DNA from 3 places in the Solicola agrisoli genome. Region 3 is predicted to be linked to each of the others. Evidence: riboswitches for the same ligand, from Rfam matches in the RefSeq annotation. Region 3 holds a riboswitch; each other region holds the start of a gene.
What was found. Region 3 has a riboswitch for cobalamin ahead of ACI6PP_RS00330 (ribonucleoside-diphosphate reductase subunit alpha). Riboswitches for the same ligand answer to the same signal wherever they lie in the genome.
Positions count from the first base shown of each region.

Region 1: it holds a riboswitch for cobalamin, as region 3 does, so the genes downstream of both, ACI6PP_RS22745 (ABC transporter substrate-binding protein) here and ACI6PP_RS00330 (ribonucleoside-diphosphate reductase subunit alpha) in region 3, are expected to answer to the same signal.
Region 2: it holds a riboswitch for cobalamin, as region 3 does, so the genes downstream of both, bluB (5,6-dimethylbenzimidazole synthase) here and ACI6PP_RS00330 (ribonucleoside-diphosphate reductase subunit alpha) in region 3, are expected to answer to the same signal.

Region 1 is NZ_JBMGQR010000128.1:230-4,983, forward strand. Features, by position in the region: gene ACI6PP_RS22730 (ABC transporter ATP-binding protein) at 1-689, opposite strand, end outside; gene ACI6PP_RS22735 (FecCD family ABC transporter permease) at 686-1,720, opposite strand; gene ACI6PP_RS22740 (hypothetical protein) at 1,723-1,848, opposite strand; gene ACI6PP_RS22745 (ABC transporter substrate-binding protein) at 1,845-2,756, opposite strand; cobalamin riboswitch at 2,813-3,006, opposite strand; gene ACI6PP_RS22750 (helix-turn-helix domain-containing protein) at 3,397-4,104, shown strand.
Region 2 is NZ_JBMGQR010000017.1:38,824-51,765, reverse strand. Features, by position in the region: gene ACI6PP_RS08755 (ArsR/SmtB family transcription factor) at 1-937, shown strand, start outside; gene ACI6PP_RS08750 (haloacid dehalogenase-like hydrolase) at 1,021-2,343, shown strand; gene ACI6PP_RS08745 (ABC transporter substrate-binding protein) at 2,413-3,450, shown strand; gene ACI6PP_RS08740 (hypothetical protein) at 3,535-4,026, opposite strand; gene ACI6PP_RS08735 (CDP-alcohol phosphatidyltransferase family protein) at 4,030-4,641, opposite strand; gene ACI6PP_RS08730 (nitrite reductase) at 4,723-5,625, shown strand; gene ACI6PP_RS08725 (precorrin-8X methylmutase) at 5,622-6,368, shown strand; gene ACI6PP_RS08720 (precorrin-2 C(20)-methyltransferase) at 6,365-7,897, shown strand; gene ACI6PP_RS08715 (OsmC family peroxiredoxin) at 7,894-8,328, opposite strand; gene ACI6PP_RS08710 (hypothetical protein) at 8,410-8,964, opposite strand; gene cobM (precorrin-4 C(11)-methyltransferase) at 9,103-9,870, opposite strand; gene cbiE (precorrin-6y C5,15-methyltransferase (decarboxylating) subunit CbiE) at 9,867-11,075, opposite strand; cobalamin riboswitch at 11,155-11,313, shown strand; gene bluB (5,6-dimethylbenzimidazole synthase) at 11,360-12,022, shown strand; gene ACI6PP_RS08690 (VWA domain-containing protein) at 12,019-12,942, shown strand, end outside.
Region 3 is NZ_JBMGQR010000001.1:57,094-70,035, reverse strand. Features, by position in the region: gene ACI6PP_RS00340 (homocysteine S-methyltransferase family protein) at 1-426, shown strand, start outside; gene ACI6PP_RS00335 (hypothetical protein) at 429-782, shown strand; cobalamin riboswitch at 825-1,048, shown strand; gene ACI6PP_RS00330 (ribonucleoside-diphosphate reductase subunit alpha) at 1,191-3,752, shown strand; gene ACI6PP_RS00325 (ribonucleotide-diphosphate reductase subunit beta) at 3,781-4,791, shown strand; gene ACI6PP_RS00320 (sulfotransferase family protein) at 4,893-5,546, shown strand; gene ACI6PP_RS00315 (class I SAM-dependent methyltransferase) at 5,781-6,530, opposite strand; gene ACI6PP_RS00310 (hypothetical protein) at 6,983-7,594, shown strand; gene ACI6PP_RS00305 (COG4705 family protein) at 7,715-8,506, opposite strand; gene ACI6PP_RS00300 (ferredoxin reductase family protein) at 9,264-10,577, shown strand; gene ACI6PP_RS00295 (sensor histidine kinase) at 10,592-11,986, opposite strand; gene ACI6PP_RS00290 (response regulator transcription factor) at 11,986-12,684, opposite strand; gene ACI6PP_RS00285 (hypothetical protein) at 12,734-12,942, opposite strand, start outside.

The DNA of each region.
Region 1 (4,754 bases), on a different contig from region 3:
TCGGCGATCGTCCTCGGGTCGAGGACGTCGGTCGGAGGTCCGGCGGCGACGGCACGTCCGTCGCGCAGCACCACCACCTCGTTGCAGAACATCGCCGCGAGGTTGAGGTCGTGCAGCGCGACGACGGTGGTGACCGGCGTGCGCCGGACGAGGGCGAGCAGGTCGAGCTGGTGGCTGACGTCGAGGTGGTTGGTGGGCTCGTCGAGCAGCAGCTCGGTGGGCTCCTGCGCCAGCGCCCGGGCGATCTGGACGCGCTGCCGCTCGCCGCCTGACAGCGTCCGGTACGGCCGGTCGAGACGGTCGGCGACGTCGGCGTGCTCGGCCGCGCGGCGCACCGCTGCGTCGTCTTCGGCGGTGGTGCCCGACCACGGACGGTGGTGCGGGATTCGGCCGAGCGCGACGACGTCGGAGACGAGCAGGTCCTGCTCGGTGCCGGTCTCCTGCTCGACGACGGCCACGCGCCGCGCCACCTCGCGCCGACGCAGCGACGTCAGGGGCGCGCCGTTCAGCTCGACCGCACCGCTGTCCGGGCGGCGCAGGCCGGCGAGCAGTCGCAGCAGGCTGGACTTGCCCGAGCCGTTGGGTCCGAGCAGGCCGACGGTCGAGCCCGGTGCGGGGTCGAGCGAGACGCCGTCGACGATCAGCCGTCCGCTGGCTGACCACGACACGTTGCGTGCGGAGAGCGTCATCGGCGCCTTCCCCGCCGCAGCAGGATGACGGCGAAGGCGGGCACGCCGACGAGTGCGGTGGCGACGCCGACGGGCAGCTCCTGCGGGTCGAGGACGGTGCGCGCGGTGGTGTCGACCCACACCAGGAAGATCGCGCCGGCCAGCGCGGTCGTCGGCAGCAGCCGGTGGTGGCGGGTCCCGACCAGTGCGCGGGCCGCGTGCGGCAGGACGAGTCCGACGAAGCCGATCGCGCCGGACGTGCTGACGATCACCGCCGTGATCAGCGCGGTGACGGTGAGCAGCAGTACGCGCACGACGCCGACGTCGATGCCGAGGGTGGACGCTGCGTCCTGCCCGAACGCGAACGCGTCGAGGGCCGAGGCCGTCAGCAGGCACACCACGAGCCCGAGGCCGACGACGGCCGTGCACACCGCGACGTCGGTCCAGCTCGCGCTGCTCAGCGACCCGAGCAGCCAGAACAGGACGCCGCGGGTCTGCTCGGCGTCGGCGGCGGTGAACACGATGAACGACGTCAGCGCCGAGAACAGCTGGGTGGCGGCGACGCCCGCGAGCACGACTCGGTCGGTGGTGCCGCCGGCGGCCCATGCCAGGGCGAGCACCAGCGCGAATGCGACGAGGGCGCCTGCGAACGCGCCCGTCGTGAGGCCGACGGCACCGGCGCCCACTCCGAGGACGACGACCGTGACGGCCCCGGTCGACGCGCCAGAGGAGATGCCGAGCACGAACGGGTCGGCGAGCGGGTTGCGCAGCAGCGATTGCAGGATCGCCCCGCACACCGCGAGGCCCGCGCCGCAGACCGCGGCGAGCAGCGTCCGGGGCAGGCGCAGGTCCCACACGATGCCCTGCTGGATGCGGCTCAGGTCGGTCGAGCCGAGCCCGGCCCGGTCGCCGACGACGCCGAGCACGTCGCGCACGGACATGTCGGATGGCCCGATGGTGATCGCCGTGGCGGCCGAGAGCACGAGTACGACGACGCCCGCGGCCCAGACCGCGGCCGTGGTGCCGGTGCCCCGGACCGCCGCGCCGGCCACCGTCAGCTGCCGAGACCGAGCTCGCGGATGCCTGCGGCGAGCTTCTCGGTGCCGTCGACGGTGCGGATCGAGGGGTTGAGGTCGCCGCCGGCCACCTGGACGTAGCGCTTCTCCTTCACCGCGGTCATCTCGCGCGTGACGGGGTTGGTCTCCAGGAACTTGATCTTGGCGGCCGCGGACTCCGCGGTCGGCTCTTGCGGGTGAGGTCGCCGAGCACCAGGACGTCGGGGTCGCGGTCGGCGACGGTCTCCCAGTTCACCTGCGGCCACTCCGAGGTGGTCTCGTCGAAGACGTTCGTGGCACCGAGCGCACGGGTCATGACACCGGGCGCACCGCAGCACCCGGCCAGGTACGGCGACTCGGCGTTGGCGAACCAGTAGGCGACGTCGACTCCGCTCGCGTCGATGGACTCGCTGGCGGCGGTCATCCGGGCCTCGAGGGACGCGACGAGCTCCTCGCCGCGCTCGGGGACGCCGAAGATCGTCGCCAGCTCGGTGATCTCCTCGTAGACGACGTCCATCTCGAGCCGGGACGAGCGTGCGCCGTCGTCCTCGCCGTCGTCGGTCTTGCCGCACTCGGCGGGCGACAGGTACGACGGGACGCCCAGCTTCTCCAGGTCGGCGGGCGTCGTGACGCCGCCCTCGCCGAGCGTCCCCGCGAAGGAGGCGGTGACGAGGTCGGGCTCGGTCTCGAGCACCCGCTCGTACGACGGCGCGTTGTCGGCCAGGCGGGGGATGCCATCGTTGGCCGCGGCGAGGTCGGGCAGGACGGGGTCGGTCCAGGTGGCGGTACCGACCATCCGGTCGCCCAGACCGAGCGACAGCAGGATCTCGGTCGAGCCCTGGTTCAGCGAGACGGCCCGCTGCGGAGGGGCCTCGACGACGACGTCGCGGCCGCAGTCGTCCACGGTGACCGGGAAGCCGGCGGCACCGCCCGACGCGGCGGGCTGCCCGGCGTCGTCCGAGGACGAGCCGCAGCCCGTCACGAGGACGCCGGCGAGAGCGAGGGACAGCAGGGCGGGGGTGGGGAGGCGCACGGAGGGTCCTTCGAGGTCGAGGACCCGGTCGCGTGGTCCTGCGGTGACCTCGCGACGGTGTGCCGCAAGGGCCAGCAGGTCTTCGGACTCGGGGTCGTCCGGGTCGAGACGCCTTCCCGGGCCGGTGGCCCAGTGGCTGCGGACGTGTCCGCGTGCCTCGCCCGTCGCCCACACCGCTGCGCGTCAGTCCCGGACTCTCACCGGGTTCCCTGCCCATCTCAATGGGTTGACTGGCACGCCGAACCTAGCAAACGCACAATGCCCACCGGCATGACTCCCGCAACCGGACGGTCTCGAACTGACGCCCGGTCACACTAGTTCGACGCGGATCAGCCCTACCCGCGATCGTCACCGGTGCCGCTTGCCCTAACCTCCCACGGCCGCCGGCGTTTCAGAATCGATCCCCTTCGGGACGCTGGCCGCCGTCCACGACCAGAAGGGAAGTGGCACCGGTCAGGGTTGGGCTCTGAGGTCCTATTGACGAGTTGGCTTGGGCGTTCCGAACGCGGTACACGGCGCGAGGCCCCGATCGTTTGACCCAGTAAGGTTCAAACGATTGGCTCGGTCTATCTCTGCGACGGTTCAAGAACGACGTGTGGCGAGTCCTGCGCCAATCGCGTGCTGCGGACACAGATTGGAGATGCGCGTGCCGTTGGTGTCGGTCGTGTCATGGAGCCCGACGCGGTTTCACGACGCCCTAGACGCGCGCGGGCTGTCGGCCAATGAATTGGCCACGATGGTAGGGGTTAACTCATCAACGATCCGCTCGTATCGGCGCGGCGCGACCGCTCCCAGCCCTCCGGTCCTGGTGCGGATTGCAGCAGCACTTGAGCTGCCGATCGCCGACCTCGCCCCAGCAAGCCCGCACCCGTCGCTGCATGAGTTGCGCTGGCTTGCTGGCCACACCGTTGCCTCGATCGCCGCGAAGGTCGAAGTCACCCGAGGTCAAGCAAGCGCCATCCTCGGCGGACGGGCGCCACTGAAGCAAACCGATAAGTGGGCACGTGCACTCGGGGTCAGCGAGATGGCTGTCGAAGCCGCAACCCGCAAAGTCCCCCATCGCTCCGAGGTTGGGCCACGCACGGTGGCTGACTCAGTGTCTGGGCCCCCAGACGCTTGGGCCTTGAGTGTGCGAGTCGCGTCCAGCACTCTGACAAAGCCCCTGACTCCGACGCAACTCAACGTCCTGCAGATGCTGTGCAGCGACCTGTCTACCATCAAGATGGCAGCCGAGCTCGGCGTCACCCGAAACACCCTTCGCACACACATTCGCAATGTCTACGCCCGCCTCGGACCCGAGGTGAATTCTCGTCGTGCCGCACGACGGTTCGTGCTTCGGGCCCTGTGACTCCATACCGACCGCAGGCGGCTCCCGCTGTGACAAAGGGTGCCGCCTATTCGATATTCGGCATGTTCGGCGGTCTAGGCCTGCGCCAAAGAATGCTGGACGATACTGGACCGGCGCGCCCACTGCGGTAACTTCTCCGAGGCCTGCAGCGGGACGCGTTCTGTTCATGGTGCGGGGCTATCGCTTCAGCGCGGCCGCACGGGCCATAGCCCCGACTTAGCCTCAGTGTGCCTACCTGAGAGGTGCGGGCGCCACTGACAGCGTGCGGTTGCGCGATCGGAATTCGGGGGTGCCAAACGCCCGCCGCAGGATCGGACCCGCAGCGTCGGCGCATGTCACGCGCAAGAGACAACGGTGGGGTCGGCCAACGACGGCAGATTCCTGACCGGTGGCGGACGTACGCCTGGGTCGCTCTCATCATCCTCGGCCTGGCCGCGGTGATCGTCAGTCGGATCCAGCGGGTCAATTGCCACCGGTCACGTCGCATCCGCCAGGAGATCCTCATCCGTGGGCGAAGGCTGGTTCCAACGGACAGACGACGAAGAACGGGGTGTGAAGTCGGCTCCTTCGCTGTCGGTCCGGCAGTGCTTGTAGACCTCAAGGTCAGAGCGCGTTGACGACGCCGCTGGCGATGGCCGTGAAGGCGCCCG
Region 2 (12,942 bases), on a different contig from region 3:
CGCCGTCTCCCCGCTCGCCGAGGTGGTCTGCGCGCTCGCCTCCCTCACCCACCCACGAGGTCCCGAGCAGCGCGCCTTCGCCGCGGCGCACGGTGCGGCCTTCGACGGGTGGCTCGAGGAGAACCCGGTGGCGCACGACCTCGCCCGGTCGAGCTTCCGTCCGTCCTCGCCGGGGCTCACGGGATGGATCGCGGACTACCTCGCGCGCCCGCCGACGTCCCCCGACCCGACGATCGACGACGAGCTCGAGCCCCTGCTCGGGACCTCCGACGACGCCCTGCGCGACGACCTGCGGGAGACGACCCGCCGGGAGCTGCCCGCGTCGCTGCACGGCCCGGGGCTCGGCGGGGTGGCGCACGGGCTCGCCCGGTGGCTGTGGGACCACACCGTCGCGAGCGACTGGCCGCGACGGCGACGGCTGCTGCGCGCCGACGTCGTCGCGCGGACCGCCCAGCTCGCGGGCCACGGCTGGGCGTCGGTGCTGCGCGACCTCGGCCCCGACCGGGAGTGGGAAGGCGGCGGGATGCTCCGGATCAACCGGTACGACCGCCCGACCCGCACCCTCCCCGAGGGCGCCCGCCTGCTGCTCGTGCCGACCAGCGACGGCCGGTGGGTCGGCTGGGACGACGGCGAGCCCCCGACCTATGCCGTCTACTACCCGCTCGCGGGGCGGCTCGCGGACGTGGCGCCGTCCGGCCCCCGCGGCCTCACGCCGTTGCTCGGCGCGAACCGGGCGCTCGTCCTGTCGCTCCTCGACGCGCCGCACAGCACGAGCCAGCTCGCCGCCCTCACCGGCCTGTCGCTGGCGTCGACGAGCGGCCACCTCGGCGTCCTCCTCGGCGCCGGGCTCGTCGTCCGGCGGCGGTCGGGCCGCGAGGTCCTGTACTGGCGCACCGCGCTCGGCGACGGGCTCGTCGCGTCGGGCGGCAACGGGTAGTTGCGACCTGCGTCACACCCTGGCACTGTCGCAGGGCCGGGCCGCACCCGCCCGACCCGCCTGCCGAAGGGTCACCAGGTCCCATGAACCGTCGCCTCCTGTCCGCTGCCACGATCGGCCTGGCGCTCGTCACCGCCGTGGCCACCACCTCGCTGCCGGCGAGCGCCACGAGCACGACGACGCGCGCGTCGTCGTCCGCCCGCGCCTCGGCCCGCTGCCCGCAGCTGCGCCTGACCGACCAGTGGTACGGCACCACGGGCAAGCGCCTGCAGAAGGTGATCGACCGCGTCGGGAGGTGCAAGGGATCGCCGGGACGCGGGGTGCGTCCCGTCGCGGTCTTCGACTGGGACAACACGATGATGAAGAACGACATCAGCGACCAGACGACGTTCTGGCTGCTGCGGAGGTCGCTGCTGCGCCAGCCCGCCGGCAAGGACTGGAGCACCACCAGCCGCTGGATGACCCCGGCCGCGGCGAAGGCCCTGCGCACCGCGTGCGGCCCGATCGCGAAGCCGGGCAGGCGGCTGTCGACGGGGAAGAAGGACGCGCAGTCCGTGGCCTGCGCCGACGAGATCCTCTCGATGCGGCTCGACCAGGAGACCACCGGCGGTCAGCCCGGGTTCGCCGGCGACTACGACCACCGCCGGATGAACGCCGGCTACGCCTGGATGGCTCAGCTGATGGCCGGACGCACGCCCGCGCAGGTGCGCAAGATCGCCGCGGACGCGCGACGCGTCGCGCTCCGGGCGAAGGTCGGCGACACCTGGCGCGTCGGCAGCACCACCCAGATCAAGTGGACCCGGTACTACCGGCCGATGAAGGACCTCGTCCGCACCCTGAAGCGGGCCGGCATCGAGCCGTGGGTGATCTCGGCGTCGCCCGAGCTCTGGGCGGACGTGTGGGGACCTGGCATCGGCGTGCCGCGCAAGCACGTCGTCGGCATCCGGACCCAGGTGAAGGACGGCCGGGTCGTCGGCCACCTGCTGGGCTGCGGCGGGTACGCCGACGGCAGCGACCAGATCATGCCGTTCGTCGAGGGCAAGCGGTGCTGGATCAACCAGGAGATCCGCGGCATCCAGGGACGCGCAGCACTGCGTCTGGCCCCGGCGAGGGTGCGGCCGGTGATCGCGGCGGGCGACGCGTCCACCGACGTCACGATGGTCGCCGACGCCACCCGCGCGCACGTCGTCCTCAACCGCAACGGCGCCGAGATCATGTGCCAGGCGTACGCGAACCAGGACGGGAAGTGGCTCGTCACGCCGATGTTCATCCAGCCGCTGCCGCAGATGCCCGGCCGCTACCCCTGCTCCACCACGGGGCGGGAGAGGCGCGACGGCTCGCTCGGGCCCGTGCGCGGACTGGACGGCCGGATCATCCCCGACCAGCGGGACACCGTCTTCGGCTGACGGCTGGACAGCGACACCTCGACTCCTAGTAAGGTCAGGCAACCCTTACTGACCGCCCAGGAGTCCGTCGTGCCCGTCCCCCCGTCCGCCGCCCTGTCCCGCCGTGCCCTGCTCGCGGGTGCCGCCGCCCTCGCGCTCACCGCGTGCGGCGCGAGCGGCTCGTCCGACGACGCCTCGCCCGCCGCGACGTCCGACGGCACCTTCCCCGTCGAGATCACCCACAAGTTCGGCACCATCACGATCCCCTCGGAGCCCCGGCGCGTCGTCGTCGCCGGCCTGACCGAGCAGGACGTCCTGCTGCAGCTCGGCGTCGTCCCGATCGCCACGACCGAGTGGTACGGCGAGCAGCCCGATGCGGTCTGGCCCTGGGCGACCGAGCTGCTCGACGGGGCGAAGCCGACCGTCCTCAGCCAGACCGACGGCCTGCAGTTCGAGAAGATCGCGTCGCTGGAGCCCGACCTGATCGTGGCCGTCAACGGCGGCCTCGAGGAGGCCGACTACGACAAGCTCGCCGCGATCGCGCCGACCCTCGCCGGCGCCAAGGGCACCCCGCAGTACTTCTCGCCGTGGGACGACCAGACGGTCCTGGTGGCCACCGCGCTCGGCAGGAAGGCCGAGGGCGAGAAGCTCGTCGCCGACGTGAAGGCGCAGTACGCCGAGATCGCGAAGGCCCACCCGGACTGGGACGGCAAGACCGCGACGTTCGCCCAGGGCGCGCCGTACGAGGGGGTGCTGTACGTCTACCAGAACGGCCTGAGCACCGACTTCCTCACGATGATGGGCTTCACCATCACCGCGGGCCTGGAGGAGTACTCCCCCGCCGCCGGTGAGCAGGCGCAGATCTCGGCGGAGAACCTCGACGAGATCGAGGCCGACGTCGTCCTGTTCGCCACCGAGGAGCAGGACAACTTCACGGCGCTGAGGTCGCTGGAGACCTACGCGTCGCTGCCCGCCGTGGCGGAGAAGCGCGCCGTCTACACCGACGCGACCCTCGCCGGCGCCATCTACTTCATGACCCCCCTGTCCCTTGCGTACGTCGCCGACCGCCTGCCCCCGCTGCTCGAGAAGGCCGTCGCGGGCGAGTCGCCGCAGGAGCTGCAGGGCTGACCCCGTCCGACCCAGGAGTTGTCGGTGCCTCAGGGGCCTACAGCCCCTTGAGGCACCGACAACTCCCGGGACGAGGGGGACGACTCAGCTGCGGTGGGCGAGGACGAACGGGTAGACGACCACCAGGAAGCGGGCGATGCGGCCCACCAGGCAGCAGATCGCGAAGTCGAGGCGACGGTTGCGCGCCGCCCCGGCGAGGACGGCGACGGCCAGCAGCGGCGGGATGCCGACGGACGCCGACAGCAGGACGACGCCGTTGGAGCGCCAGCGTCCGTGCATGGCGGCCAGGCAGCGGTCGCTCCACTCGGCCAGCCTCCGTCGCCAGCGGGGCAGCTCCTCGCGGGGCTTCTTCGGCTTGTCCTTGCGCCACTCCCGGCCCCGGCGCGCGGCCTCGAACAGGATGATCTTGCCGATGGTCTGCCCCACGCCGACGAACACCGCGGCGACGTAGGCCAGCGCGGCGGGCGACGCGGCGGCCGTCACGGCCAGCGCGGCCTCGGCGTTGACGACGGGCACCAGCGCCGACAGCACACCGGTGCCGACGGACGCCGCGACGACGCCGAGCCACTCCAGCACGGTCTACGCGGCCGCGGCGTCCTCGGCGGTGACGAGCCGCAGCACCGCCCGGGCCGTCCAGATCTTGATCGCGAGCTGGACGATCGCGATGGCCAGCGCGACGGGCAGCGAGCCCGCGGCGACGGCCAGCACGAGCGCCATCGTGTTGATCGTCTTGATCGGCACCGACCAGTTCCAGCGCCAGATGGTGCGGTCGACCTCGTAGAAGTAGTTCGGGCTGACGATCGGCCAGCGCAGGAAGCACAGCGACAGCACCGAGTCGAGCACCATGAACTGCAGGAAGTAGATGAGCAGCGCGGGCGCGAGCTCGGGCCGCAGCATCAGCAGGCCGGAGATCAGCACGGCGCAGCACGCGCGGTCGCTGAGGATGTCGAAGACGGCGCCGAGGCGCGTCTCGTGCCCGAACCAGCGGGCGACGTTGCCGTCGAGCGAGTCGCCCACCCAGTACACCGCGTAGGCGACCGCGAGCAGCACCCACGACTCCTGCATGATCCCGGCGAAGCCGATGGTGATCGCGGCGACGGTGCGCACGCCGGTGATGTAGTTGGCCGCGGTGTTGACCGGCGCGCCACCCCACGTGAGACGGGGTCGTGCCGTGGTGGCGCTGGAGGTCATGCCGCCACGGTAGACCGCACCCCGCCCGGGCCGCCGAGGAGCACGCCGGGAGGCCTCGAACGGCTGTGCGACCATGACGACGTGCTGCGGACGAGGACCGACCGGTGCCCGGGCGTGCTCCGACCCTGGCCCGCCGACGACGGCGCCCTCGTGCGCCTCCGGCTTCCCGGCGGACGGCTCTCGGTCGCCCAGCTCGAGGCGCTCGCCGAGCTCGCCGAGGTGCACGCCGACGGGTACCTGCACCTGACGTCGCGCGCCAACGTCCAGCTGCGCGGCGTCCACACCGACGACGACGGCGCCCCCGTCGCGACGTTCGTCGACGCGCTGCGCGACGCCGGCCTGCTGCCGTCACCGGCGCACGACCTCGTCCGCAACCTCGCCTGCTCCCCGCTGACGGGCTACCGCGGCGGGCTGGTCGACCTGCGCCACACGCTCGCCGACCTCGACGCACGCCTGCTCGCCACGCCCGCCCTGGCCGGCCTGCCCGGCAAGTTCCTGCTCGCGCTCGACGACGGACGCCTCGACGTCGCCGTCGACGGCGCCGACCTCACCGCCGTCGTGCTCGACGCGACCACCGCCCGCGTCGTCGTCGGCGACCTCGACGCGGGCACCGTCCGGCTGACGGCGGTGGTCGAGACGCTCGTCGGGCTCGCCCACGCGTTCCTCGCCGCCCGCGGCGACGGCGACGACGCCCCGTGGCACGTCGCCGAGCTGCCCGAGCGCGGCCGCGAGCTGGTCGGCGACCGTCCCGCCTGGGACCGCCCGGCCGGCCGCGATCCTGTCGAGACCGGCCTGCACCCCCAGGACGACGGCGGCCACTACCTCTGCCTGGGCGTCCCCGGCGCCGCGCTGACGTCCGACGCGGCCCGCCGCGTGGCGTCCGTCGCGGGCGTCGAGGTCGTCCTGACCCCCGACCGCGGGCTCGTCCTGCCGTCCCTGCCCGAGCCCGAGACCGCGCGCGACGCGCTGGAGGACCTGCGGTGACCCGCTCCACCACCGACCACCCCACGCCGGCCGAGACGGCGATGACCGGGGCGGCGCCCGTCGGCGCCGTGCCCACGGGCGCGACGCCCGGCGTCGAGCCGGTCCGTCCGACCCGCCGCTACGACTACGTGCCGCACGGCGCCGACATCTACGAGGCGTCGTTCGCGATGATCCGCGCCGAGTCCGACCTGTCGGGCGTGCCCGCGTCGGCCGAGAAGGTCGCCGTCCGGATGATCCACGCGTGCGGCCAGGTGGACCTCGCGCCCGACCTGCTGGTCCACCCCGACCTGGTGCCCGCCGCCCGCGACGCCCTGCAGTCCGGCGCGCCCGTCCTCACCGACGCCAACATGGTCGCCTCGGGCGTCACCCGCGCCCGGCTCCCGCTCGACAACGACGTCGTCTGCACGCTGCGCGACGAGCGCGTCCCCGACCTCGCCCGCGCCTGGGGCACGACGCGGTCCGCCGCCGCCGTGTCGCTGTGGGCCGACCGGCTCGAGGGGGCCGTCGTCGCGATCGGCAACGCCCCCACCGCGCTGTTCCACCTGCTCGAGCTGCTCGCCGACGGTGCGCCGCGTCCTGCGGCGATCATCGGCGTGCCCGTCGGGTTCATCGGCGCCGCGGAGTCCAAGGAGGCGCTCGCCGCCTTCGCGCCGGCCGTCCCGTACCTCGCGGTGCGCGGGCGTCGCGGCGGCTCGGCGATGGCCGCGGGCGCCGTCAACGCGATCGCGCAGGAGCGCGAGTGAGCGGCCGGCTGTTCGGCGTCGGGGTGGGTCCCGGCGACCCGGGCCTGGTGACGCTGCGCGCCGCCGAGCTGGTGCGCGGTGCCGACGTCGTCGCCTACCACTCCGGCACGCACCGCTCGTCGATCGCGCGGAGCATCGCCGACGCGGCCGGGCTGCTGCACGACGGGCAGGTCGAGGAGAACCTCGTCTACCCCGTCACCACCGGCACCACCGACCACCCCGGCGGGTACGCCGGCGCGATGGCCGACTTCTACACCGAGTGCGCCGACCGGCTCGACACGCACCTCGCCGCGGGGCGGACCGTCGTCGTCCTCGCCGAGGGCGACCCGCTGTTCTACGGCTCCTACATGTACCTGCACGACCGGCTGTCCGACCGCTACGAGACGCACGTCGTCCCGGGCGTGACGTCGGTGTCCGCGGCGTCGGCGGCCGTCGCGTCGCCGCTGGTGCGCCAGACCGACGTGCTGACGATCCTGCCGGGCACGCTGCCCGAGCCCGAGCTGGCGCGACGCCTGGCCGACACCGAGGGCGCCGTCATCATGAAGCTCGGACGGACGTTCGCCGCTGTCCGCCGCGCCCTGGCGGCGGCCGGGCGGCTCGACGAGGCGCTGTACGTGGAGCGCGCGTCGACCGACCGCGAGGTGACGCGGCGCGCCGCCGACGTCGACCCCGACACCGTCCCGTACTTCTCGATCGTGCTGGTCCCGGGCGACACCGCCCCGCAGCGCACGCGCTACGAGACCGACGCCTCGGACGCCGAGACGGCCACCGGCGCCGAGCCGGCCGAGGTGCTCGTGGTGGGCCTCGGCCCCGGCCCGGACCGCTGGGTGACGCCCGAGGTGACCGAGGCGCTCGCGGGCGTCGGCCACGTCGTCGGGTACGCGCCGTACGTCGATCGCGTGCCGCAGCGCGAGGGTCTCGTCCGGCACTCGTCGGGCAACTCCGTCGAGGTCGACCGCGCCCGGCTGGCCCTCGACCTCGCCCGCTCCGGCGAGCGGGTGGCCGTCGTGTCCGGTGGCGACGCGGGGGTGTTCGGCATGGCGTCGGCGGTCTACGAGGCGCTCGACGTCGCGGTGGCCGAGGACGCGGGCTACGCCTCGGTGGCCGTGCGCGTGCTGCCCGGCGTCTCGGCGGTGCAGGCCGTCGCGGCCCGTGCTGGTGCCCCGGTGGGCGGCGACTTCGCCGTGATGAGCCTGTCGGACCGGCTCAAGCCCTGGTCGCTGATCGAGCGCCGCCTGCGCGCCGTCGCCGAGGCCGACCTCGCGCTCGCCGTCTACAACCCCGCGTCGCGCTCGCGCACCACGCAGGTGGCCGACATGCAGCGCGTGCTGCTCGAGGTGCACGACCCGTCCGTGGTCGTGGTCGTCGGACGCGACGTGGGCCGCGCCGAGGAGTCGCTCACCGTCACGACGCTCGGCGACCTCGACCCGTCGACCATCGACATGAAGTGCCTGCTCGTGGTCGGCTCGTCCACCACGCGCGTCGGGCCCACCGGCGCGGCGTGGACGCCGCGGTCGACCCCGGTCTAGAGGACCTCGAGCTCCACCGGGACGCCGCCGAGCGCGCGGCCGACGGGGCACTGCTCCTTGGCCTGGCGGGCCGCCTCGCCGATCCCCGCAGCCTCCAGGCCGGGCACGACGGCGCGGACCGTCAGCGTGATGCCGGTGATGCCGAAGTCGACGTCGGGGCCGCCCTGGGTGACCTGGGCGCTGACGTCGATCGACTCCGGCGGGGTGCCGCCGAAGGTGAGGATCGCCGACAGCTGCATGGCGTAGCAGGCGGCGTGGGCCGCGCCGAGGAGCTCCTCGGGGCCGGTGCCGTCGGGGGTGTCCGAGGCCCGCCGGTCGAGGCTGAACCCCAGCTCGGCGGCGCCGGAGGTCGCCAGCGTGACGGCGCCCTCGCCGTCGGGGAGCGATCCGGTCCACCGTGCTCGTGCCTCGCGCATCGCCACCGGGCTCACCTGTCTGCTCGTGCCCTCCGCGACCCGGCGGGCTCCGTGGTGATCGTCCCGCCGGGCGCCCGGAGCGGCAACCCGGGGACCTCAGGCGGGTGGGACGAGACCCTGCGCGACCTGGCGGACGTGGCCCGCATTGGACCCGTAGTCGACGAGCGTGGCGCGCAGGCGCGGGCGGCTGGCCACCTCGACGAGCGCGGCGTGGGGCCCGTCGGGGTGGACGGTGACCGTGACGACGTCGCCCCAGCTCCACCAGCTCGGGCGGGTCGTCGCGCTCAGCGTCCCGGCGCGCGGGTCCTCGGCGGCGGTCGCGCCGGTGACGTGCCACAGCACGCTGCGCGCCTGCTGGACCACCTGCTCGACGGGGCGCTCGACGCGCATCCGGTGCGTCGGCCGGGTGCCCACCGAGAGGGGGATGCCGGTGGCGTCGCGGCGCAGCTTGTCGGCGACGAGGGTGACGGCCGTCAGCACGACCCCGAACGCGACGCCGACCGCGGCGCCGAGGACGAGGCCGGTGCGCCACGCGTTCTCGGGCGCCCTGCCGGTGAGGTCGACCAGGGCGTACACCAGGCCCATCACCACGCCGAACGGCACCGCCGTCCAGACGAACAGCTTGAGGGCTCGGACGGCGCGGGGCGGCATGCGTCCATCCTCCCGGACCCCTGGTCGCGCCGCGGCCGAACCGCGGCGCCCGGCGGTGGGTATGGCCCCACTTTCGTGCCGATCCTGGGGGCACACCCACCGCTGGGCCGCTGACGTGGTGCCGTACCCACCGCCGGGTCAGGAGGGGCGGGGGCGGGCCGGGTCGTAGAGGTGGGAGCCGCGGACGTCGACGGACTGGCCGACGGCCTGCGCGGACTCCAGCGCGCGACCCACCAGGATCACGGCGGCCTGCCGCAGGCCGGCCTCCTCGACGGCGTCGGCGATGTCGGCGAGCGTCCCGACGAGGACCAGCTCGCCCGGCTGGGACGCGCGGTGCACCACGACGACGGGGCAGTCGGCGCCGTACTCAGGGACGAGGTCGTCCACGAGCACGCGGATGCGGGTGATGGCGAGGTGGAGGGCGAGGGTGGCGCGGGTCGCGGCCAGCTGCGGGAGCGCCTCGGTGGCCGGCATCCTCGTCGACCGCGCCTGCGTGCGGGTGAGGACGACGGTCTGCGCCACCTCGGGCACGGTCAGCTCGGCGCCGACGAGGGCGGCGGCCGCGGCGTAGGCGGGGACGCCGGGCGTCACGTCCCAGGGCACGCCGGCGAGGTCGAGGCGGCGGGCCTGCTCGGTCATCGCGGAGTAGACCGACGGGTCGCCCGAGCAGAGGCGGACGACGTCCTGGCCGGCCTCGTGAGCCGAGACCAGCGTGGCGGTGATCTGGTCGAGGTCGAGGTGCTGGGTGTCGACGAGCGTGGCGTCGTCGGGGCACAGCGCGAGCACCTCGGGGTCGACGTACGTGCCCGCGTAGACGCAGACGGGCGTCGAGCCGAGCAGCCGGGCGGCGCGGACGGTGAGGAGGTCGGCGGCCCCGGGGCCCGCGCCGACGAAGTGGACGGTCACGCCCTCATGCTCCACTGCACCACCGCGCGCGCCGGGGCCCACCCGGTGAACCCGCCGATCGCGTCGGCGTGCTCCACCGACAGCCGGGTCAGCTCCCCGCCGTGCTCGACGTACGCCCGGTGCAGCCGCGCCTCGGTCTCCAGCGTGACGCCGTGCGCCACCAGCCGACCGCCCGGACGCAGCGCCGCGACGCACGCCTCGAGCAGCCCGTCGACGGTCGCGCCGCCGCCGACGAAGACGGCGTCGGGTGCGGGCAGCCCGGCCAGGGCGTCGGGCGCGCGACCGGTCACCACCTGCAGCGCGGGGACGCCGAGCGCCGACGCGTTGCGGGCGATCCGCTCGGCGCGGACGGGGTCGCCCTCGACGGCGACGGCCCGGTTGCGGGGGTGCGCCCGCATCCACTCGATGCCGAGCGACCCGGCGCCCGCGCCGACGTCCCACAGCAGCTCGCCCGGCGTCGGGGCGAGCCGGGCCAGGGCGGACGCGCGGACGTCGCGCTTGGTCAGCTGGCCGTCGTGCTCGAACGCGTCGTCGGGCAGGCCGGGCAGGGACGCGTGGACGACGGCCGGGTCGTCCACCGCGCACGTCAGCGCCACGACGTTCAGCGGCGGTGAGTCGCCGTCGAGGGCGTCGGCGCGGGCGTGGTCGGTGCGCGACTCCGCGGGCCCGGCGAGGTCGCCCAGCACCGTCATCGCGCTGGCGCCGTACCCGAGGCGTGTCAGCAGGTCGGCGACGACGGCGGGCGTCGACCCGTCGGACGACAGCAGCAGCAACCGGCGTCCGGGCGCCACCCAGCGGGACAGCACGGACGGGTCGCGGCCCACGAGCGTCACCACGTCGTACGTCTCTGACGGCCAGCCCATCCGCGCGCCGGCGAGGGCGGCGGACGACACGTGCGGGTGCACGACGACGCCGGCGGTGCCCAGCAGGTCGACGAGCGTCGCGCCGATGCCCGAGACGAACGGGTCGCCGGACGCGAGCGCGACGACGGCCCTGCCCTCGGTCGAGGCGAGCAGCGCGGGGAGTCCCTCGCGCAGCGGCGACGGCCACGCCTCGCGCCGCTGACCGGCGACGTCGGGGACGAGCGCCAGGTGCCGGGCGCCGCCGAGCAGCACGTCGGCGTGGAGGACGAGTGCCTGCGGACCCGGCGCCAGGCCCTCCCAGCCGTCCGCACCGATCCCGACGACGTGCACGAGCGGGGCCATGGCCCGCAACCCTAGGCCGTGGACGGGCTCGCGAGCAGCCCCGGTCCCGGGTCTACGATGAGGGCGGCAGCACGACCGAGGTGCCCCGTCAGGGGATAATCGGGAAGCCGGTGGGAGTCCGGCACAGGCCCGCTGCGGTGACCTGGGAGCCGCCGACCGGCGCGAGAGCGCAGCCACTGGGACGAGAGCCCCGGGAAGGCGGTCGGTGGGTGACGATCAGGAAGTCCGAAGACCGGCCCCGGGACGCTGCCACCGAACCGTCCACGACAGCGGGAGCCTGTTCAGTGATCGGCACCACCCACCTCTCCACGGACCTCTACGACGTCATCGGCAGGCGCCGCGACGTCCGCGCGGAGTTCTCCGGCGAGCCGCTCGACGACGACGTGCTGATGCGCGTCCTCGGCGCTGCCCACCAGGCGCCGAGCGTCGGGCTCACCCAGCCGTGGGACTTCGTCGTCGTCCGCGACCCCGCCACCCGCGGGACGTTCGCCGACCACGTCGTCCAGCAGCGCACCGCGTACGCCGACTCGCTCGACGACGACCGCGCCACCACGTTCGCGCCGATCAAGGTCGAGGGCGTCCGCGAGTCGAGCGCCGGCGTCGTCGTGACGTACGACCCCACGCGCGGCGGTCCGTCGCCGCTCGGGCGCCACACCATCGCCGACACCGGCCTGTACTCGACGTGCCTGGCCATCCAGAACCTCTGGCTCGCCGCCACCGCCGAGGGCCTCGGCGTCGGGTGGGTGTCGTTCTACCGCGAGCCGTTCCTGTCCTCCCTCGTCGGGCTGCCCACGCACGTCCGCCCCGTCGCGTGGCTGTGCATCGGCCCGGTCGAGCAGCTGCAGGAGACCCCCGACCTGCTCCGGCACGGCTGGCGCGAGCGCCGTCCGCTGGGTCACGCCGTCCACGCCGAGCGCTGGACCCGACGCCCGGAGGCGACCCGATGAACCGCTTCCCGTTCACCGCCGTCGTCGGCGCCGACGACATGGCCCTCGCCCTGACGCTGTCGGCCGTCTCTCCGGCCATCGGCGGCGTGCTCGTGCGCGGCGAGAAGGGCACCGCCAAGTCGACGATGGTCCGCGCGCTGCCCGACCTGCTGCCGCCCATCGACGTGATCACCGCCGACCGGTTCTCCAGCGACCCGGCCGACCCGTCGCCCCTCAGCCCCGACGGCCCGTTCGCCGCCGACGCCCCGACGTCGACGCGCGCCGTGCGCCTCGTCGAGCTGCCCGTCGGCGCCACCGAGGACCGCGTGCTCGGCTCGATCCACCTGGAGAAGGCCCTGACGAGCGGCGTCAGCGAGTACGAGCCCGGCCTGCTCGCCGCCGCGCACCGCGGGATCCTCTACGTCGACGAGGTCAACCTGCTGCACGACCACCTCGTCGACCTCCTGCTCGACGCCGCCGCGATGGGCCGCTCGACGGTCGAGCGCGACGGCGTCTCGGTGAGCCACGCCGCCCAGTTCGTGCTCGTCGGGACGATGAACCCCGAGGAGGGCGAGCTGCGCCCGCAGCTGCTCGACCGCTTCGGCCTCACCGTCGAGGTGGCCGCGCCGCGCGACCCGTCGGTCCGCGTCGAGGTCGTCCGCCGCCGCCTGGCCTACGAGCAGGACCCCACCGCCTTCACCGCCCGCTACGCCGGCGCCGAGCGCGAGCTCGGTGAGCGGATCGCCACGGCGCAGGCGGTCCTCGACGACGTCGAGCTCGGCCTCGACGTGCTCACCAAGATCGCCGAGGTCTGCGCGGCGTTCGAGGTCGACGGCATGCGCGCCGACATCGTCACCGCGCGCACCGCCGTCGCCCACGCCGCCTGGCAGGGACGCCTCGCCGTCACCCGCGCCGACGTCCGCGCCGCCGCACGACTGGCG
Region 3 (12,942 bases):
TGCTTCCGTGGGCCGGCGACGATGCTGCCGTGGCTGCGTCAGATCCGCGAGGCCGTCAGCTGCCACGTGGCCGCGCTCCCGGTGCCATACCGCACCACCGAGGCCGAGCCCACGTTCTTCAACCTCACCGACGACCGCGGCGTCACTGTCCCGTCGCCGCACGGCCGCACGTTCCCGACCGCGCTCGACCCGCTGTACGCCAACCGTTACGAGATCGGACGGTTCGCTGCCGATGCGCACGCGCTGGGCGTCAACTACCTCGGCGTGTGCTGCGGTGCGTCGCCGATGCTGGTCCGCGAGGTCGCCGAGGCGGTCGGGCTGACCGTCGAGGCCAGCCGGTTCTCGGAGAACATGTCGAACCACTTCATGTACGGGGACAACCGACGGTTGCCCGACCACATCAAGGCCCTCGGCGCGGACGCCTAGCCGTGGTCTCGCAGCGTGCGGCCTACCTGTCCGTCGGTGCCAGGACCGACGTCCTCGTCCAGGGCGTGGTCGCCACCACGCCCTGGGTGGAGGCTGGCGACGGCGGGCGGTCCGTGGTCGGGTTCGAGCTGCTGGTGCACCGCCGCGCCGCGCTCGAGCTCGGCGCGTGGACGCCCACCCCGCCGACGCGGTGGCAGGTGCGCACCTTCGGTGAGGTGGCCCGGACGTGCGCCGAGCTGGATTGGTCCGCCGAGGTCGTCGTGGTCGGACGCAGCGTCCAGAGCTTCGACTTCGGTGCCACGGGCACGGTGCCGGTCGTGGTCGCCGAGGCGGTGTGTGCACCTCTGTTGACGTGACCGGACACGAGATGTAGGTACTTGCACCAATGTAGTTTCCAGATATGGTGGTCCCGCAGCTGGTTCGACCCGCCACCCAGGCGGGTCGTCGCAAGAGGGAACCCGGTGTGAATCCGGGACTGCCCCGCAGCGGTGAACGGGAACGACCGTCGTCAACGGCACTGGGCGCACCGCGCCTGGGAAGCGACGACCAGTAGGCGAGCAGCCGGCTCCACCGGTGGCTCTGGCCCGTGAGTCCGAAGACCTGCCAGCGCACCACGTCCGACGGGCGTGGTGGTCCGTGGCCCCGTGGGAGGGCCTGGGGCCGACCGGTGTGCGGCGGTCGTCGAGGCGACCCCGGGCCTCCGGTCCCCTCGATCCTCCCCGCCGCCCCGGACCCCAGGGACTGCGTATCCGAGGGGATCCACCATGAGCACCACCACACCGGCACCACGTCCGGCCGGCACCGTCCACGTCGTCAAGCGCGACGGCACCCGCGCGCCGTACGACGGCTACGAGATCGCACGGTCGATCGAGGAGGCCAGTGCCGGCCTGCCCGACCAGGTCGCGCGTGTCACCCAGCTGCAGTCCGAGCTGGAGATCACCCTGTTCGACGGCATCACCAGCGAGCAGCTCGACGAGGCCGTCGTCGGCGTCGCGCTGCAGAACGTCAAGGACGACCCGGCGTTCGACACCGTCGCCGCACGGCTGCTCGTGAAGACCATCTACAAGAAGGTGTTCGGCGAGGGCGTCACCCGCGCCGAGGTCGACGCGTTCTGCGGGCCCGCGTTCGTCTCCTACGTCCACCACGGTGTCGCCGACGGTCTCCTGGACGCCCGGCTGGGGGAGCGGTTCGACCTCGACCGGCTCGGCGCCGCGCTCGACCCGTCGCGCGACGACCTGCTGCGCTACGTCGGCGTGCAGACGATGCGCACGCGCTACATGATCAGCGACGAGCGACGGGACCCGCTCGAGGTGCCGCAGTTCTTCTGGATGCGGGTCGCGATGGGCCTGGCGCTGGACGAGGAGGACCCCACCGTCGCCGCGCTCGGGTTCTACGACGCGATGTCGCGGCTGGAGTACCTCGCCGCGGGCTCGACGCTCGTCAACGCCGGCACCGCGTACTCCCAGCTGTCGAACTGCTTCGTGATGGAGATGCAGGACGACATCGAGCACATCGCGAAGTCGGTTCGCGACGTCATGTGGCTGACCAAGGGCACCGGCGGCATCGGCATGTCGGTGACCAAGCTGCGCGCCGAGGGCTCACCGATCCGCTCGAACAACACCTCGTCCACCGGCCCGATCCCGTTCATGCACACGATCGACTCGACGCTGCGTGCGGTCTCGCGCGGCGGCAAGAAGTTCGGCGCCCTGTGCTTCTACATGGAGAACTGGCACTTGGACTTCGCGCAGTTCCTCGATCTGCGCCAGAGCTCCGGCGACCCCTACAGGCGCACCCGCACGGCCAACACGGCGGTCTGGATCTCCGACGAGTTTATGAAGCGCGTGGAGGCCGACGAGCCCTGGTACCTGTTCGACCCGCTCGACGTGCCCGACCTCACCGAGCTGGTCGGCGCCACGTTCTCCGCGCGCTACGCCGAGTACGTCGCCGCGGCCGAGCGCGGCCAGCTGCGACACACCAAGGTCCGCGCCCGCGAGCAGTGGCGCGCGATCCTGATCTCGCTGCAGACCACTTCGCACCCGTGGCTGACGTGGAAGGACACGATCAACACCCGGGCGCTGAACGACAACACCGGCACCATACACCTGTCGAACCTGTGCACCGAGATCACGCTGCCGCAGGACCGCGACAACGTGTCGGTCTGCAACCTCGCCTCGATCAACCTGTCGCGCCACGTCACCGGACGGCGCGGCGACGCCCGCGTCGACTGGGACCGCCTCGCGGCGTCCACCCGCCTCGCGGTGCGTCAGCTCGACAACCTCATCGACGTCACGATCTCCTCGGTGCCCGAGTCCGAGCGGTCCAACGCCGACAACCGCGCCCTCGGCCTGGGTGTCATGGGCTTCACCGACGTCGTCGAGCGGATGGGCCTGTCGTACGAGAGCGAGCGCGCCTACGACCTCGTCGACGAGCTGGTGGAGTTCGTCAGCTGGCACGCCATCGACACCAGCTGCGACCTCGCCCGCGAGCGCGGCCCGTACCCGCAGTTCGCGGGGTCGCGCTGGAGCCACGGACAGGTGCCGATCGACACCCTCGACCGGCTGGAGGCCGACCGCGGGACGCCCGTCGACGTCGACCGCCACAGCCGGATGGACTGGGACGCCCTACGCGTCAAGGTGGCCGGCGGCATCCGCAACTCCACGCTGATGGCGATAGCGCCGACCGCGTCGATCGGGCTGGTGGCCGGCACCACACCGGGCCTGGACCCGCAGTTCAGCCAGATCTTCAGCCGTGCCACCTCCTCGGGCAAGTTCCTCGAGGTCAACCGCAACCTGGTCGAGGACCTACGCGAGCGCGGCCTGTGGGAGCAGGTGCGCGGCGACCTGCTGCGCGCCCAGGGCGACCTGTCGCAGGTCGACGGCGTCCCCGACGACCTCCGGGAGGTCTACCGGACGTCGTTCCAGCTGTCGCCGCACGCGTTCCTGCACGTCGCCGCGCGCGCCCAGAAGTGGATCGACCAGGCCATCAGCCGCAACATCTACCTCGCGAGCCGCGACGTCGCCGGGATGGAGCGCCTCTACACCGACGCGTGGCGGATGGGCGTCAAGACCACCTACTACCTGCACATGATGCCGCGGCACACCGCCGAGCAGAGCACTGTCAAGGTCAACAAGGCCGAGGCCCGCACGCCCGTCGGCGGCAGCACCGGCCGTCGTGGCTTCGGCGCCGCGCGCGCCGCAGCTCCCGTCGCGGCAGCGCCGGTGACGCCCGACGGGCGCGACGAGCTGCTCACCGTCGCCGAGCCCGACGCCGCGCTCGTCTGCCCGACCGACCCGATGGAGCGCCTGCAGTGCGACTCCTGCCAGTGACCACACCGAACCGAGACGGAGCACGACGATGACCACCACCCACGACGCACCGACCACCACAGGGATCCTCGGCACCGGCATCGCCTCGGGCCTGCTGCTCAAGCCCGTCACCTACCCGTGGGCGATGGAGCTGTACGAGCAGGCCGTCGCCAATACCTGGTTCCCCCACGAGATCCAGCTCGGCGAGGACCTCGGCGACTTCTCCCGCATGACCGCCGACGAGCGTCACGCGCTGACGTTCCTGATGAGCTACTTCAACCCCAACGAGCTGCTCGTCAACAAGGCCCTCGCGTTCGGGGTCTACCCGTACGTCAACGCCGCCGAGTGCCACCTCTACCTCGCCAAGCAGATGTGGGAGGAGGCCAACCACTGCATGAGCTTCGAATACGTCCTCGAGACCTTCCCGATCGACCGCGAAGCCGCCTACGCCTCCCACGTCACGGTGCCGTCGATGGCGGCGAAGGAGGAGTTCGAGGTCCGCTACATCCGCCGGATGACCGAGCAGACCCTCGACATCGCGACAGTCCAAGGCAAGCAGGACTTCGTCCGCAACCTCGTCGCGTACAACGTCGTGCTCGAGGGCATCTGGTTCTACTCGGGCTTCATGGTGGCCCTGAGCTTCCGACAGCGGAACCTGCTGCGGAACTTCGGCTCCCTGGTCGACTGGATCGTCCGAGACGAAAGCCTGCACCTGAAGTTCGGCATCAACCTCATCCTCACCGTCCTCGAGGAGAACCCCGAGATCGCCACCGCCGAGTTCGCCGACGAGATCCGCCAGATGGTGATCGACGCCGTCGCGATGGAGGAGGCGTACAACCACGACCTGCTGCCCGGCGGGATCCCCGGCTTGAACGCCGACTACGTCAACGCCTACGTCCGCTACCTCGCCGACCGCCGCCTAGAGGAGCTCGGCTTCGAACCCGCCTTCGGCGACGCCAACCCAGCCAAGTGGATGGCCACCGCCAACGACACCCTGCAGCTGGTCAACTTCTTCGAAGCCACCAACACCTCCTACGAGGTCAACGCTCGAGCGCACTGACCCGGCTCGGACCTCGCCGAACACCCGGCGAGGTCCGAGTCGGCCCACAGGGGACTCGCCGATCGGCACGCCCGCATCCGATCTTGGCCTAGCCTTCCGAGGTGGTCATCCGGCTGATCGGTGCGGGCTTGCCGCGTACCGGTACCTCTTCCCTTCGCGAGGCGCTACGACACGTGCTCGGCGCGCCGGTGTATCACATGAGCGAGGCCCTGGCTCATCCCGAGCACGCTCCGACGTGGGTCGCTGCGCTCCAGGGACATCCGCCGGTCTGGGACAACTTCCTGACCGGATACGTCGCCGGCGTCGACGCCCCGTTCTCCAACTGTTGGCGCGAGCTGGCCGAGGCCTACCCCGACGCCCCAGTGCTGCTGTCTCGTCGCGCCACTCCTGAGACTTGGTACCGCAGCATGGCGGCCACCGTCCTGCCCCGGACACGGGCCATGGTGTCGGGGGGCGACGGCGACCCGACGGCAGCGATCTTCGGGCTGATCTTCGCCGAGCTCGCTGTCGACATCGACGACCCGCAGGCCATGACAGCTGGATACGAGCGCTGGCTCGCTCAGGTTCGGTCTGAGATCTCGCCGTCCCGCCTCGTCGAGTGGCAACCTGGCGATGGCTGGACCCCGATCTGTCGAGCACTCGACGTCCCCGTCCCAGAGTTCGACTTCCCCCACGTCAACAGCACCGCTGATTACCGGGCGCGCCACCCGAACCTCACAGCCGTTCCAGAGATCGACGATCGACCTGACGCCTGAGCGAGCCCGGCCCCGAGTTCGCCCGTCCAGCCACGACCACATCAAGCCCAGACCTAGTCACTCAGAGCGTTCCCTTGAGACAGATTCAGATCTGCGCTTCAGGGTCGCTTCTGAACTGCAGGATCAGTTCGCAACCAGCTCCTTCGCCTGGGGGACCATGCGGTCCTACGAAGGCGCGACGACTTGACTTCAGACGGGGTGCACCGCCTCGAAGCATCGCCAGTAAAGGATCGCTCAGCGGTGCTGCAGTGTCGCGGTGAAGCTGGTGGAGTCTTCATGCGCGTCGGTGTAGGTGTCGTCGTCGACCATCTCGACGATCCGGAGCCCGGCGGCGGCGCACAGGTCTGCGAAGGACGTGGGCGTGTGCCAGTGGATGATCCAGTCCCTGTCGGCCACTTCGACCCCCGTGTTCGTGGTCCGTTCGTACCGCGCCGAGGTGGTTCGTGTCCGACCGGTGCGGTCGTAGGTCTCCCGCAGCGGGGTGTAGCTGAGCCGGGCACCGGAGTCATCGAGTGCGACGCGCGTGGAGCCGAGATCTTCGGGCGAAGTCGGTGGTGGCACCCACAAGGGGATCAGGGCGGCGCCCCCGCCGGCCAGGTGCCGTTCGATCGCACCAAGTGCAGCAGCGGCTGTGTCGTCGTCTGGCAGCAGGTTGAAGGTGGGGCCCGCGAAGTAGATGGACGCGTAGGTCCTCTCGAGGTTCAGGTTCTCGGCACGCTGGTGAAAGACCTGGGTGGGAAGACCTCGCGCGGCGGCGTTGCTCCGGCACCGCTCGACCATGTCGGCCGAGGAATCGACGCCATCGACGTCGAGACCGAGCGCACTCAAGTCCAGTAACGGCTCGCCATCACCGCAGCCGATCTCGAGCGCAGGCTCCCCATGGGCCCTCACGAACTCGGCGTACGGCCCGGGCTCGAACGTCGAGGACTTCAGTTTCGCGTAGGCGTCGACGACGATTCCGGAGTAGAAGTTCGCAGGTTCCATGGACCGGACCCTGCCACCATCCCTGCGTGCCGCACACCCGCTTTCGAGCGCCCGATCGCGGATCCCCTGCGAGACACCGGCCGCCGTCCCCGACCAGTAGGGGAGCGGCGCTCGGTGTCGTTCAGCTCTCGGGTCTTCAGATTTTCGCCGACCGACCATGCATTCTGTGCACTCGGTCTAGGCTAAAGCCGAGCCCGCCCAAGGTGCATCTACCCGGTACGGATGTGCCCTGCCCGCCGCACGGTGAGGGTGGCTGCCCGTTCGAGCCGGGCCGGGTCCGGGGGACTCACTCCTCGGCGGGAGGTGTCGGGGTTCCCGTTGTTGCTGCGTCCCGGCACTGTGCCGGCGAGCGTCCCCGTTGCGGTCAAGCCTGGCCGCGGCCGAAGCGCGATCCTGGCCCAGGAACTTGGCATTCGGCCGATGGTTGGCGTGCAATCGAAATGGCTTCCGGTGTGACCGAGACGCTCAAGCCAAAGCGCACGCGACGCCAGGTGAACCGGTTCGTCGTCCCAGCCATCGCCCTCGTCGTCGTAGGTGTAGTCCTGTCTCTTGTCGGCCGGTGGGCTTGGAAGACCTACATGCCGGTCGTCCAGTTCGGAGGCGCTGGCATCTGTCTCGATCGGGCTCCGGAACGTCTGGCCCTGGTTGTCGGGATCAACGGATGGCTTGCCGGCGACGGCACCGCAAAGATCGTTGCAATCCGACCCGTGGGTGCGACCGGTGGGCTCAGGGTGGTCGCGTTCGCCACCAACCCGACCAACACCCAGCCGGTAGGAACCGCAGACGAGCCAATCTCTCGACTCAGGGGCTACACCGACGACAGCATCACCGTGCAATGTGGCAGCTCCAGCCAGAGCGTCGCCGTGCAGCTAATTGCCACCAATTACCCCGCGACCCTTCAATCTCTTGAGGTGGACTACGAGCTGCGCGGAATCACCAGGACCGCGGTGGCCGATTACGGCCTGACGTTCTTTGCCGGCTCAAGCCCAGACGACGACTGCGACGACGCCGACCTCTCACCCAGCGGTGAGGCTGACTGCGAGGTCAGCCTCAACAGCCGATAACGCAGCCCTTGGCCCGGTGACGGATCCTCGCGCGGGTCGGCTCCGGGGCGTCGTTCGCACGGCCGCGAAACTCGCGCAGCGGTTCGGGATTCTCGAACCAGGAATGGGCGGCCCGGTCGTTCAGTGGGTGCGGTGTGGCCGCCCTGTGGGAACGTCGACGCGGCTGACGGCCAGGTAGGCGACGAGGGTGACGATGAGCACGAGGCTGGCGGCGGTGACGGTGCCGTCGCCGAGTCCGAGGCCGGACTGCTTGCCGAGCCAGTCGGCGACCGAGGCGCCCATGGGACGGGTGAGGACGTAGGCGCTCCAGAAGGCGGCAACCTCGCCGATCAGGCGGGTGCGGTGGAGCACCAGGGGGACGACCATGGCGGCGCCGAAGACGAGGGCGGCGTCGAGGTAGCCCAGGCCGAGGGTGTCGGCGGCGAGGTCGCCGGCCGCGGTGCCGAGGGCGAAGGTCAGCAGGACGGTGATCCAGTAGAAGATCTCGGCGCGCCGGGTGGTGATCGTGTGGATCGAGAGGGTGTGCTCGGTGCGGAACCAGGCGAGCAGGGCCAAGCCGAGGGCGGCTGCGTAGGCGGTGGTCATCACGGGGAGCGAGATGCCCAGGCCGATGCGCAGGCCGTCGGCGGCGACGGTGCCGAACACGGCCAGGGACGCGACGACGCTCCAGTAGGTGGCGGCGCGGTAGCGGTCGGAGCGGAGCTGGACGGTCAGGGCGACGGCCAGGCAGCCGAGGCCGACGACCACCGGGAGCACGAGGCTGAGGCGGGCGAGGTAGTCCGAGGCGGCCTCGCCCATGCCGGTGGTGAGGATCTTCACGACCCAGAACAGGGCGGTGACGGTGGGGACCTTGACGGCCCACGAGCCCGTCCGGCTCACGGCCGTCGGTCGTGGGTTGCGCGTCGTGCTCATGCAGGGCTCCTCGGAGGGATGACTGGCGCGCCGTGCGCCGGACGGGAGTCTGCCGACGTTGCCTGGCGGCCTCATGGGCGTCGACTGTGGGTCACCTGTGAGGACCGGCTGACGCGTCGCACCAGCGGGCCGGTCGAGGTTTGACGGGCACTTGACGTCGCGTTGGGGTTCTGTTGCGCCGGTGTCGGCGATGCTCGTGACGACCCTCGCGTTCGACCTCAGGAGCACCATGACCGACCAGTCCAGACCCGGCACCGAGTGGGAGCGAGTGCCTCGCGGAACAGCGCCGGGGAGCCCGGCCGCGACGACGCCCAGCCGCACCCCGTGGGTGGTGGAGCACTACGGTTTCGCGCGCGACACGCGCAGAGTGACGGCGGTGCGACCAGCCGCCGGTCGGCCGGCCGTCCGGCGGTCACGGGGTGGGTGGGCGGCCCTCGGCGTGGGGTTCGTGGCGACCTCGGTGCTGGTGATGACTGGAGGGTTCGTGGCCGCCCAGGCGATGGCCGACGACGCACCGGGGGACCAGGGCGTCGGGACGGTCGGACGCCCGTTCGACGGACCCGGACGTGGCGGTCGATGACCCGATGAGTGACGTCTCCCGCCGCCCACCGGGCCGCCGGGCCGACCGCCCCCGACGCGGACGTGCCGGTCCGGCGGTGCTGGTGTTGTGCACCGTCGTCGGCGTGTGGCTGGGGCTCACCGGCCCGTCGGACTCACCCGTCCAGCCCGACCCCGCGACCGTCCAGGTGGGGCAACCGTGAACCGCCGGGACCACCGTGCCGCCAGCGACGCGGCGGTCGGGATCATGGTCGCGATCGGTGTCCTGGTGGCAGTGTGGCCGGTCGTGGTGGCCGTCGCGGCGCCGGTCCCGTTCGCGGTCCTGCCGGTGCTCGCACACGTCGCGGGGATGCTCGCCGGGTACGGGGTCCTGGTGCTGATGACCCTGATGTCGCGCTGGCCGGTCCTGGAACGCGGCGTCGGCTCGGACCGGCTCGCCCGCTGGCACGCCCGCGGCGGACGGATCGTGCTGACGCTCGTGCTGGTGCACGCCTGGGCGGCCACGCAGGCGTGGGCCGACAGCCGCGAGGTCAGCCTGTCGGTCGCCCTGTGGCAGGTGCTGGGCATGCCGTGGCTGATCTCGGCGACGGTGGCCACGGTCCTGCTCGTAGGCGTCGCGGTCGTCTCGGTCAGGATCGCGAGGCGCAGGCTGTCGTACGAGCGGTGGCACCTGGTGCACCTGCTCACCTACGTGGCGATCGCGTTGTCGTTCCTGCACCAGCTGGGCGGGCCCGACCTCGCAGGACGTCCGGTCCTGCAGGTGCTGTGGGCACTGATGTACGCGCACGCCTTCGGCCTTGTGCTGCGCCACCGCGTGATCGCGCCGGTGCGGGCGGCCGCCCGGCACCGGCTGCGCGTGGCGGCGGTGGTGCCAGAGGCCCCCGGTGTCGTGTCGATCATCCTCGATGGCGAGCACCTCGGCGAGCTCCGCGCCGAGCCCGGGCAGTTCTTCCGCTGGCGGTTCCTGACCCCCGACACCTGGCTCACCGCGCACCCGTTCTCGCTCTCCGCGCCTCCCGGGGCCCACCGGCTGCGGCTCACCGTCAAGGCGCTAGGGGACGGCAGCCGGCTGCTGCAGGCGATCGAGGTCGGCACCTGGGTGGTGGCCGAGGGGCCGTACGGCGCGATGACCGCCGACCTGCGCACCCGCCGCGAGGTGCTGCTGGTCGCCGGCGGTGTCGGGATCACGCCCATGCGTGCCCTGTTCGAGACGATGCCGCTCGGGCCGGGGACGGGGCTGACGCTGCTGTACCGCGCGCGGGACCGCGACCAGATCGTCTTCCGCGCCGAGCTCGACGCGATCGCGACACACCGCGGTGCCCGCGTCGTCTACCTCCTCGGCGACGACCCCGACCTGCTCTCGGCGGCGTCCCTGCTGCGGCTGGTGCCGAACCTGGCGGAGCACGACGTCTACCTGTGCGGCCCGCCGGGGATGGCCCAGGTCGTGCGCACCAACCTCGAGCAAGCGGGGCTGCCCGTCGAGCAGCTGCACGAGGAGCGGTTCGCGTTCTGAGGTCCGGGGCGACGTCAGACCGCAGCCGGGGGCGGCGCCTCGGCCAGCGGCACCGCGAGGCGCACCCGGGTGCGGCCGTCTGGGCGGCTGATCTCCAGGGTGCCGCCGCCGCTCTCGGCGCAGCGGCGGGCGATGTCGAGGCCGAGCCCGGTGGAGCCGCGGTCGCTGTGGCCGCGCTCGCGAGCGGCGTCGGGGATGCCGGGGCCCTCGTCGATGACGTCGACGCGCGCCATCGGCTGCACGCGGTCGTCGTCGACGGCCACCTGCACCGACAGCGCGGTGCCCTCGGCAGTGTGGGCGATGACGTTCTCGAGCAGGGCGTCGAGGGTCGCGGTGAGGTCGCCCTCCTCGCAGCGGGTCCAGACCGGACGGTTGACGACGTCGACCTGGACCTCACGTCCCTGGTCCTCCAGCAGCGGCAGCCAGAACGCGACCCGGTCACGTGCGGTGGCGGCGAGGTCGGACCTGCTGGAGTCGGCCCGTTCGGGACGGCGGCGTGCGGCACGGATCACCGCCGTCAAGGTGCGCTCCAGCTGGGCCACGTGCTCGGTGAGGTCGTCGGTCCGCGGACCGGGCGGAAGCGCCTCGACGTCCAGACGCACCGCGGTCAGGGGAGTGCGCATCCGGTGGGACAGGTCGGCGACGGTCTCGCGCTCGGCGGCCATCAGGTCGCCGATGCGGTCGGCGAGCGCGTTCAGCGCCACCCCGACGGCGGCGACCTCGCGCGGCCCGCCCTCGGGGGCGCGGGCCGCGAGGTCGCCGGCGCTGAGCCGGTCGGCGGTGTCGGCGGCGGAGTCGAGCGGGCGCACCAGGCGCCGGCTCACCAGCTCGGCGCCCACCGCGGAGGCGACGAGCAGCAGCAGACAGACGCCGGCGATCAGGGCCCAGCGGGCGGTGACGCCGGCGGCGAGCTCGTCGTCGTCGGCGTAGGCGCGGACGACGGCGATGCCGCCGGTCGCTGACGCCGTCACCTCGACGAGGCGGCCCTGCGCGGTCGCGCTCTCGGTGGCCGTGGAGACCTCGCCGAGCCCGTCGCCGTCGCGGTCACGTCCACGGCCGTCCCGGTCGCCGTCGCCCCGGCCACCTCCACGTCGCCCGGCGCGGTCCGTGCCCGTGACGTCCTGGGGGAAGGTGTCCCCCACCTCGGTGCCGTCGGGCAGCTCGACTTGGAGGCTCACCTGGTCACGGCGGCCCTGGCGGGCGAGGTAGGCGTCGAGCTGCTCCTCGTCGTAGCGGCCCGTGCTGAGGTAGTCGGCCACCGACTGCGCGAGCAGGGACGCCTCTCGGGTCGAGCCCTCGATCAGCTGATCCCGGATGGTGACGGCCAGCGGCACCGCGAGAAGGACCAGGACGATGGCGGTGGTGCCGGTGGTGAGCGCGAGCACCCGGCGCCGCATCGTGCCGAGCATCAGCTTCCTGCTGCAGCCGTGGGGTCCACCATCTTGACCCCGACGCCGCGCAGGCTGTGCAGGTAGACCGGCTCCTGCGCCGTCTCACCCAGCTTGCGGCGCAGCCACGACAGGTGGACGTCCACGGTCCGGTCGGCGCCGCCCCAAGGCATCTGCCACACCTGGGCGAGCAGGTCGCGCTTGCTCATCACGGTGCCGACGTTCTCGGCGAGTGCCAGGAGCAGGTCGAACTCCTTGCGACTGAGCTTCAGATCCGTTCCGTCGAGGCGGGCCTGGCGGGCGGACCGGTCGATGCGCAGACGCCCCACCTCGACGTGCGCGCCGCGCTTGCTGGTCGCCCCCGAGCGGCGCAGGACTGCACGCACACGTGCCTCGACCTGTGCGGCCGAGAACGGCTTGATCACGTAGTCGTCGGCGCCGGCGTCGAGGAGACGCACGACCTCGCGCTCGTCGTCGCGGGCGGTGGCGATGATGACCGGGACGTCACTGATCGCCCTGAGCATCTTGAGCACGTCGGCGCCGTCGATGTCAGGCAGTCCGAGGTCGAGGACCACGATGTCGGGACGCTGATCGACCGCCGCTGCGATCGCCTCGGCGCCTGACGGGACGGCAGTGACTGACGAGCCGAGCTCACCAAGGCCGCGCGTGAGCGCGGTACGAATGGCGTCGTCGTCCTCGACGAGCAGCACGTGCGTCACGTCGGACACCGTAGGCCACCTGCCCCGGACAGCCGGACCGCCGACGTGCTCAGTCGTCGTCCCCGTGGTGGCCGCCTCGGCCGTGTCCGGTCTGTGTGCCGGTGATGGCGAAGGCCTTGTCGAGCTGGACCTCGAGGCGGTCGCCGGCCTTGGTGGTGACGTGGGCCTCGTAGGTGCCGTCATCGTCGGTGGTGGCGCGCTCGATGGTGGCGCCGGGGTACTTGGCCAGGACGGCGGCCTTGACCTTCGCGGCGGTGG